Linked DNA regions of Hoeflea algicola. The protein of the gene in region 1 interacts with the protein of each later gene in a pairwise test. Links are inferred from orthologs where the notes say so. Each region holds a gene or a part of one and is shown on either strand. Other genes may lie near its edges.

Region 1 (4,074 bases):
ATGCTGGTGTTGTTGCCGCTGGCCGCCATGCTTGTCGCCTTCGTCTGGATCGCTTCACTCGACCCCCTGCGCAGTTTCAACAATGGCGCTCCGCCGGTCGAGGCCATGACCGTGGAGCGGACCATTCTCGACGAGACAGGCATCGGGTTGCGGGTACGAGCCGGCGGATCAGATCCCATGGTGATCGCCCAGGTGGTGGTGGACGACGCGTTCTGGACCTTCACCCAAGATCCGCCCGGACCAATCGCGCGGGGAGAGGCCGTCTGGGTGCAGATTCCCTATCCCTGGGTGCTTGGCGAGGCACATGTTGTCAAACTCCTATCCAACACCGGCACGGCGTTCGAACATGAAATCGCTGTCGCCGTGTCGACGCCAAAGGCCACGACGTCCCAATTACAGGCGCAGGCGCTGGTCGGGGCGATCGTCGGTCTGCTGCCGGTGGCGCTCGGACTGATGTTTTATCCGGCCATGCGCGGCGTCGGGCGGGCCGGGATGAACTTTCTGCTCGCGCTGACTGTTGGTCTGCTGGCATTCCTGCTCATCGACATGACCGCCGAGGCACTGGAGCTGGCCTCCGAAGCGGCCGCATTGTTCCAGGGGTCCGCAATGGTCTGGCTGGCGGGCCTGGCGAGTTTTCTGCTATTAATGGCGATCGGACGCTGGCGCGGCCAACCCGAGGGACTGGCGCTCGCATTTTTCATCGCCCTTGGCATAGGGCTGCACAATTTCGGTGAGGGCCTGGCGATCGGCGGCGCTTTTGCAGCCGGATCGGCAGGGCTTGGTACCTTCCTCGTTCTCGGCTTTGCGCTGCATAATGTGACTGAGGGAATCGGCATCGCCGCACCCATGCTGCGGATCCGTCCTCCACTCTGGACATTTGTGGCGCTGACACTACTGGCCGGCGGTCCAGCCGTACTGGGTATGTGGGCGGGCAGTCTCGCCTATGCGCCACAATGGTCGGCATTAGTTCTGGCTGTAGGCGCGGGCGCAATCATGCAGGTCATGGTTGAGGTCGGCGCCTACCTGATGCGCCAGAATCCTGACCGCCAGGCCGTATTGCTCTCGCCGGCTGTTCTGGGAGGATTTCTTGGCGGGATCGCATTCATGTATGCCACTGCGGCGCTGATCAAGGTTTAATTCAACTGACCCGGCCGGGTCATCCGGCCATAGTGTGTGCTACCGAATTGCCTCCGTGGGAACCTACTCGCATGACCTGAGTTCGGGCGCATGTTGGTCAGAGCGGCTTGCCAAGAAAGGCCGCGCCATAAAAAGGTTAGCAGAAGCTATTTATGTATCACCAGTCTATCATAAGGTTTTTGAAAGAAATCCGAATACCATGACCCGATCAGCCTGGCGCCAGGAGCGCGAAGCACCCTCCATGTCGGAGGTGTTCCGAACCATCGCCGTGGGCAATGGAGGCACCAGCCGATTCCGCCGCTTTCTGGCCTTTGTCGGCCCAGGTTATCTAGTAGCTGTGGGCTACATGGACCCGGGTAACTGGGCAACATCGCTCGCGGGGGGCGCAGCATTCGGCTACACGCTGCTGTTCGTGGCGCTTTTGTCCAACATCATGGCGATCCTGCTGCAGTCGCTTTGCGCGCGGCTGGCGGTAGCCTCAGGTCGTGATCTGGCTCAGGCCTGTCGCGACGCCTATCCAAAATGGATGTCTATATCGCTATGGATCTTTGCGGAACTTGCCATCATCGCCACCGATCTGGCAGAGGTGATCGGCACCGCCATCGGGCTGAACCTGCTGTTAGGCATCCCGTTGGAAGTTGGTGTATTCATCACTGCGGCCGATGTGTTCCTGATCCTGTGGATGCAGAACAAGGGGTTTCGCTGGATTGAAGCCTTCATCATTGCACTGATGGCGACGATCACGGTCTGTTTCGCGGTGCTGATCGCGCAGGCTGATCCCGAATGGGGCGCGGTGATCGCGGGCTTTGCACCGAACCGCGAGATCGTCAACAATCCCACGATGCTCTATCTCGCGCTGGGGATCATCGGAGCGACCGTGATGCCTCACAATCTTTATCTCCATTCAGGCATCGTGCAGACCCGTGCATTTGGACTCGATCTGCCCTCTAAACGGGAGGCGCTGCGACATGCTACATGGGATTCGACTATTGCGCTGATGTTCGCATTGACGATCAACGCCTCAATCCTGATCCTTGCGGCGGCGGCCTTCTACACCGTCGGCGAAAATGACGTGGCCGAAATCGACAAGGCGCATCTGCTCTTGGAACCGTTGCTTGGATCGGCTTTGGCACCTGTGCTGTTTGGTGTGGCGCTGCTTTGCGCAGGCCTGAATTCGACCGTGACCGCCACCATGGCGGGTCAGATCGTGATGGAAGGGTTCATCAAGCTTCGGCTGAGACCTTGGGTGCGGCGTCTAATCACCCGTGGCATTGCGATCCTACCCGCAACTTTCGTGATTCTGTGTTTTGGCAGCGAAGGCACCGGACAGTTGCTGATCCTGAGCCAGGTGGTCCTGTCCTTCCAGCTACCCTTTGCAATCGTGCCGCTGGTAATGTTCACCGCCAGCTCCGCCAAGATGGGCGAGCTGGTTGCGCCCCGCTGGCTGACCGCAGTCTGCGCGTTGATCGCGGTCACGATCATTGTCCTGAACATAAACCTACTGGCGACTATACTATTGGTATGACCATTACTGTGCGTGATGGCAGAATGTCGCACTTGAGGCTCAAGGGACTTGAGGTCTTAAACAGGTCGGGGAGCGGAGACGAACGAACCGATGCGATTGACAAGCGTGCAGAAGATCCTTTGGGCCGCAGCCGGTTTGGCTGTGCTGGCTTATGGCACGCTCGTCCTTTTGGCGAACCGAGCGCCGTTGCCCTCGGATGTTGCCCCCTTCCGGCCCACCTTCGCACTCCCCGATGCTGAGGGGCGCCTGCGGAGGACGGAGGAATTTGCAGGAAAGCACCAGCTGGTGTTCTTCGGTTTCACCAATTGCCCCGACGTCTGCCCCACGACGCTGGCCGAGGTCGCGCAGGTCATGGACCATCTTGGCGATCAGGCTGCCCTTGTGCAACCGCTCTTTATCTCCATCGACCCCATACGCGACCGCAGGCTGGGACTTGCTGATTTTACCGCAGCCTTCCACCCGTCGATCCTCGGTCTCGCGGGCGACGAGAGGCAGACCAGCGCCGTAGCCGACAGTTTCCGCATCTATTACGAGCGCGAGGCCAATGCCAGCGCGCCCGATGGCTACACAATGTCGCACAGCCCATCTCTTTACCTGATCGGACCCGACGGAGATTGGCTGCGCCAGTTCAGCTATGGCACACCGGCAAGCGAAATCCTGAACGACCTGAAGCAAAGATTGTGAGTATCATGAAATATCTTCTGACTGCGCTCCTCCTCAGCCTATCCGCCGGCCAAGTGCTGGCATGTGAACCCGTTGAACTTGGCTCACTCGAAATCTCGGAAGCCTGGTCGCGGGCTTCGATCGGAATGACGCGGCCCGGTGCGTTCTACGTCACCATCCGCAACACCGGCGCGACGGACGATACGCTGACCGCCATCACCACTCCGGTGTCCGACAAGCCGATGCTGCACGAAACCGTGGTGAAGGATGGCGTGGCCTCGATGCCGCACGCGATGGCGATCCCCGTACCGGCAGGCTCCACCATGGCGCTGGAACCGGGCGGCTATCACGGCATGCTGATGGGCCTCACAAAGGTGCTGAAGGAAGGCGAGATATATCCGGTCACGCTGACCTTTCGCGAGGCGGGCGATGTGACGGTTCCCGTGGCTATCCGGGGCATGGGCGCGAGGGACGCTGGCTGCCCGGACAGCAAAAAATGAGACGCCGGAGGCTGCTTCTCGCCGGAGCCTCAGGCGTTGGCGCACTGATCTTGACTCTCGGCCTCGGCTGGTGGCGGAGCCGTGACGACGTTCAATCTGGCTCCAGCCTCGTGCCTTTGCCGATAGGCGAGATGTCTTTCACCCTGACGGACCACCGCGGAGCGACGGTGAAGCCTTCGGACTGGATCGGCCGCCCGGCCATGATCTTTTTCGGCTTCACCTGGTGCCCGGATGTCTGTCCGACAACGC
Region 2 (4,069 bases), on another replicon or contig:
CGCATGATGTGTCTCCTGAATTTGATTTTTCCGGGTTCTATCGGTGCCGACGCCATTATGCAAAGCAAAACAGCGCCCACGCCGGTAGCCGCCGAGCCCGGTAATTCGTACACTGCCGGGCATGCGTGGCATGCCCCTTCCGTGTTTGCCCGCATGTCCCTATATTCAGAGATGGACGAGCGGCATCGACGACCCCTCAAGGACACAGCGTATGACCATGATCAGCACATCTACATCGGCCGAACTCGCCGGAACGCTCGACGAACGGTCCCGGGAGATTTTCCGCGCGCTGGTGGAAAGCTACATGGATTCAGGCGATCCGCTCGGGTCGCGCAGCCTATCGCGAATGTTGCCGATGTCGCTGTCGCCGGCATCGATCCGCAATGTGATGAGCGACCTTGAAGAACTCGGCCTGATTTACGCGCCGCATGTCAGCGCCGGACGGCTGCCGACTCAGAAAGGCCTGCGGTTCTTTGTCGACGCCTTCATGCAGGTGGGCAATCTGCAACCGGAAATGCGCGAGAACATCGAGCGCCAGGTCCGCCCCGAGGATCCCAGCCGGCCGGTCGAGACGCTGCTGACCGAAGCCAGCCAAATGCTCTCGGGCATGACCCGGGGCGCGGGCCTTGTGATCGCCGCCAAGCAGGACACGATGATCCGTCACATCGAATTCATACGGCTGGATCCGGTCCGGGCTCTGGTCGTGCTGGTGGGCGGCAACGACCAGGTCGAAAACCGGGTCATGCAATTGCCCGAGGGCGTGACCGCCGGGCAATTGACCGAAGCCGCCAATTTCCTCAATGCCCACCTTGCCGGCCGCACATTGTCGGAAGTGCGTAGCGAGCTCGAACGCATTTCCGAGGAAGTGCGCAATGAACTCGATGTGCTGTCACGCGATCTTGTCGAGCGCGGCCTCGCCGTCTGGGCAGGCACCGAGGACAAGGGCGCAGCGCGGCTGATCGTGCGCGGTCGTGGCAATCTGCTCGATGGCTTGACCGCCGGCGACGAACTTGACCGGCTGCGGATGCTGTTTGACGAGCTTGAGCGCAAGGAAAGCCTGGTTGAACTGATGACGCTGGCCGAACAGGGTCCGGGCGTGCGCATTTTCATCGGCTCAGAGAACAAGCTTTTCTCGCTGTCGGGATCGTCACTGATCGTTGCTCCCTGGCGCGATGCCGAGGACAAGGTGGTCGGCGCGGTCGGCATTATCGGCCCCACCCGGCTGAATTATGCCCGGATCGTGCCGATGGTCGATTACACCGCGCAACTGGTGTCCAGGCTGGTGCGCAACTAGATCCGGCCCAGCCGCGGCAGATGTCGCCTTCAAACCTGCGAACAATCCCGTCGGGCCTTGATTTTTACCGCCCGAACGTCGATATGCGGTGCAACTCCCTGAGAAAACAATCGTAACGAACAGGACATCCACATGATGAGCGATGAAAGCCAAGGCCGCGAACAGGACAAGCCGGAGGAGGCTACCGCACCGCAGTCAGCAAACCCCGCCGAGGCGTCTCAGTCCGCCGAGGCTGACTCCATTCAGGTACTTGTGGCCGAAATCGAGGATCTGAGGGACCAGCGTCTGCGCATGGCTGCCGAAATGGAAAACCTGCGTCGCCGCACCGCCCGCGAAGTCAGGGACGCCAAGGCCTATGCGATTTCCGGCTTCGCCCGCGACATGCTTCAGGTTTCCGATAACCTGCAACGCGCGCTGGCCGCCGTGCCGGAACAGCAGGACGGCGCTGTCGACAACGGGCTCAAGAGCCTGGTTGAAGGCGTGGAACTGACCGAACGCGCTATGCTTGCCTCGCTGGAGCGCCATGGCGTGCAGAAGCTTGATCCCAAAGGTCAGAAGTTCGATCCGAATTTCCACCAGGCGATGTTCGAGGTGCCCAACACGGAGGTGCCCAACAACACCGTCATCGAGGTGGTTCAGCCCGGCTACGTGATTGCTGATCGGATGCTCAGGCCTGCCATGGTCGGTGTCGCCAAGGGCGGCCCCCGGGAGATGGCTCCCGAACCCGGCGCGCCCAACCCGCAAGCCGAAAAAGACGCCTGATCAGGGCCCGGCCGAACGGCGGGGCAGGAGAGACCCATGACCCCGCTTGAAGGCCTTGATTATGCCGGTGTCGCGGTATTCGCCGCCACCGGCGCGCTTGCCGCGTCGCGCAAGCAGCTCGACATGATCGGTTTCGGTTTCCTGGCTGCCGTAACCGGCATTGGCGGCGGCACCTTCCGCGATCTCATTCTCGGCGAGACCCCGGTGTTCTGGGTGCAAAAGCCGGCCTACCTGGTCGTCTGCGTCGCCATGGCCGCGCTGGTCTATTTCACTGCCCACCTGGTTGAATCCCGCTATCGCCTCCTGCTCTGGCTTGATGCCATTGGCCTTGCCGCCTTCGCGGTGATGGGCGCGGCCAAGGGGTTGGCGTTGACCGGCTCGCCGATCACGGCGATTGTCACCGGCATGATGACGGCGACCTTCGGCGGTATCCTGCGAGATCTGCTTGCGGGCGAACCCTCGGTGCTGATGCGCCCGGAGATCTATGTCTCCGCGGCATTGACCGGTGCCGGCGTGTTTGTAGCAGCCAGCCTGTTTGGCGCGCCGCTGGTTGTAGCCTCGGCCATCGGCGTGGTTTCGGCCTTTGCCGTGCGCGGCGGCGCGATCCGCTTTGGGTGGGCCTTCTCACCCTACCGGCCGCGGCCTGGTCGCCCGCCCGAAGATGTGATGTAGAGAGACGCGACCTCACCTCAACCTATCGCGTCAGGCATCCGACTGGATGCACGAAGCACGCAGTAGTAATCAGCTTCAATCAATGCAGGCGCAGTCACGTCAAATTAAGGCGATTTGAACGTGACGCGCATGAGGCAACCTGGTTCAGATGAACCCGGCCTTGCTGGCTGCATCCTTGAGCGAGAGCTGCGGCCTTGGTCCGATCTGCTGGATCACCAGCCCGGCAGCGAGGCTGCCCAGCTTGCCACAGACGTCAAGCGGCTTTCCGGCCGCGTAACCATGCAGGAAGCCCGCTGCATAGAGATCGCCGGCGCCGGTGGTGTCGACCACCTCGTCGATTTCAATGGCGTCAATATCAACGCGCTTATCACCGCGAACAATGACCGAACCGTGCTCGGAGCGGGTGATGGCCGCGAGTTTGCAGTCCTTGCGCAGCTGCGACACCGCATGTTCGAAATTGTCGGTCTCATAAAGCGATTTGGCTTCTTCCGCATTGGCGAACACGATGTCGATGGTGCCCGAGCGCATCAGCTCGAGAAACTCTTCCCGGTAGCGGCCGACGCAGAACGGGTCTGATAGCGTCATCGACATTTCGCGGTTGTGCTTGTGGGCGATCCCGGCGGCGAGCCGGATCGCATCCTTGGCCCGCGGCGGGTCCCACAGATAGCCTTCGAAATAGGTGACTTTGGCTTCGGCGACGACATCGGCTTCAATGTCTTCCGGACCAAGTTCGACGCAGGCGCCGAGATAGGTGTTCATCGACCGCTCACCATCCGGCGTGACAAAGATCATCGACCGCGCGGTTGGTGGTGTGCCGTCGAGCGGTTTTGTATCGAAATGCACGCCCAGGGTACGGATGTCGTGGCTGAAGATCTTGCCGAGTTGATCGGCCGAGACCTTGCCGAAATAGGCCGAACGGCTACCGAAGCTGGCGAGACCGGCTGCGGTGTTGCCGGCGCTGCCGCCCGAGGCTTCGATCGCTGGTCCCATACGCGAATACAAGAGTTCGGCGCGCTCTGCGTCGATCAGGTTCATCGCGCCCTTGATAATTGTATTGTCGACAAGAAATTCTTCGTCGCAGCGGGCAATGATATCGACAATCGCATTGCCGATGCACAGGACATCAAAACGGCTCATAAAGGATTCCTTTTCCTCACTGCGACCGGGCGCGCAGTCGCGCCTGTTTTACTGATTTTTGCTGGAGAATAAACCCCGGCACAACCAGTCATTGCCCGGTTCGGTGGCTTTTTTCTTTTTGCCCAAGTCGTTTTTTCAACTCGTACAACGCCTCGTGGGCCTGGCGCGGCGTCATGTCGTCGGGGTCGAGTTCCGCCAGCAGGA

Evidence for each region. Proteins that work in one complex are often made in the same cells at the same time.
Region 2: the proteins of OEG84_RS24010 (region 1) and grpE interact in binary tests that used the Escherichia coli proteins (3 or more experiments, as listed by UniProt). The link is inferred for Hoeflea algicola from one-to-one orthologs.

What each region holds. Positions count from the first base shown.
Region 1 is NZ_JAOVZR010000003.1:52,744-56,817, forward strand. Bases 521-3,499 are described here. They hold OEG84_RS24010 (Nramp family divalent metal transporter), read left to right. Parts: upstream 521-1,336; coding sequence 1,337-2,662; downstream 2,663-3,499. Other genes in these bases: OEG84_RS24005 (ZIP family metal transporter), read left to right, coding at 521-1,137; OEG84_RS24015 (SCO family protein), read left to right, coding at 2,768-3,346; OEG84_RS24020 (copper chaperone PCu(A)C), read left to right, coding at 3,352-3,499. Outside these bases: more of OEG84_RS24005, read left to right, coding at 1-520; more of OEG84_RS24020, read left to right, coding at 3,500-3,825; OEG84_RS24025 (SCO family protein), read left to right, coding at 3,957-4,074. UniProt on the Escherichia coli protein: H(+)-stimulated, divalent metal cation uptake system. Involved in manganese and iron uptake. Can also transport cadmium, cobalt, zinc and to a lesser extent nickel and copper. Involved in response to reactive oxygen.
Region 2 is NZ_JAOVZR010000001.1:3,688,772-3,692,840, forward strand. Bases 265-3,238 are described here. They hold grpE (nucleotide exchange factor GrpE), read left to right. Parts: upstream 265-1,420; coding sequence 1,421-2,056; downstream 2,057-3,238. Other genes in these bases: hrcA (heat-inducible transcriptional repressor HrcA), read left to right, coding at 265-1,294; OEG84_RS17975 (trimeric intracellular cation channel family protein), read left to right, coding at 2,093-2,728; OEG84_RS17980 (adenosine kinase), read right to left, coding at 2,873-3,238. Also shown: rph (ribonuclease PH), read right to left, coding at 1-5; more of hrcA, read left to right, coding at 212-264; more of OEG84_RS17980, read right to left, coding at 3,239-3,865. UniProt on the Escherichia coli protein: Participates actively in the response to hyperosmotic and heat shock by preventing the aggregation of stress-denatured proteins, in association with DnaK and GrpE. It is the nucleotide exchange factor for DnaK and may function as a thermosensor.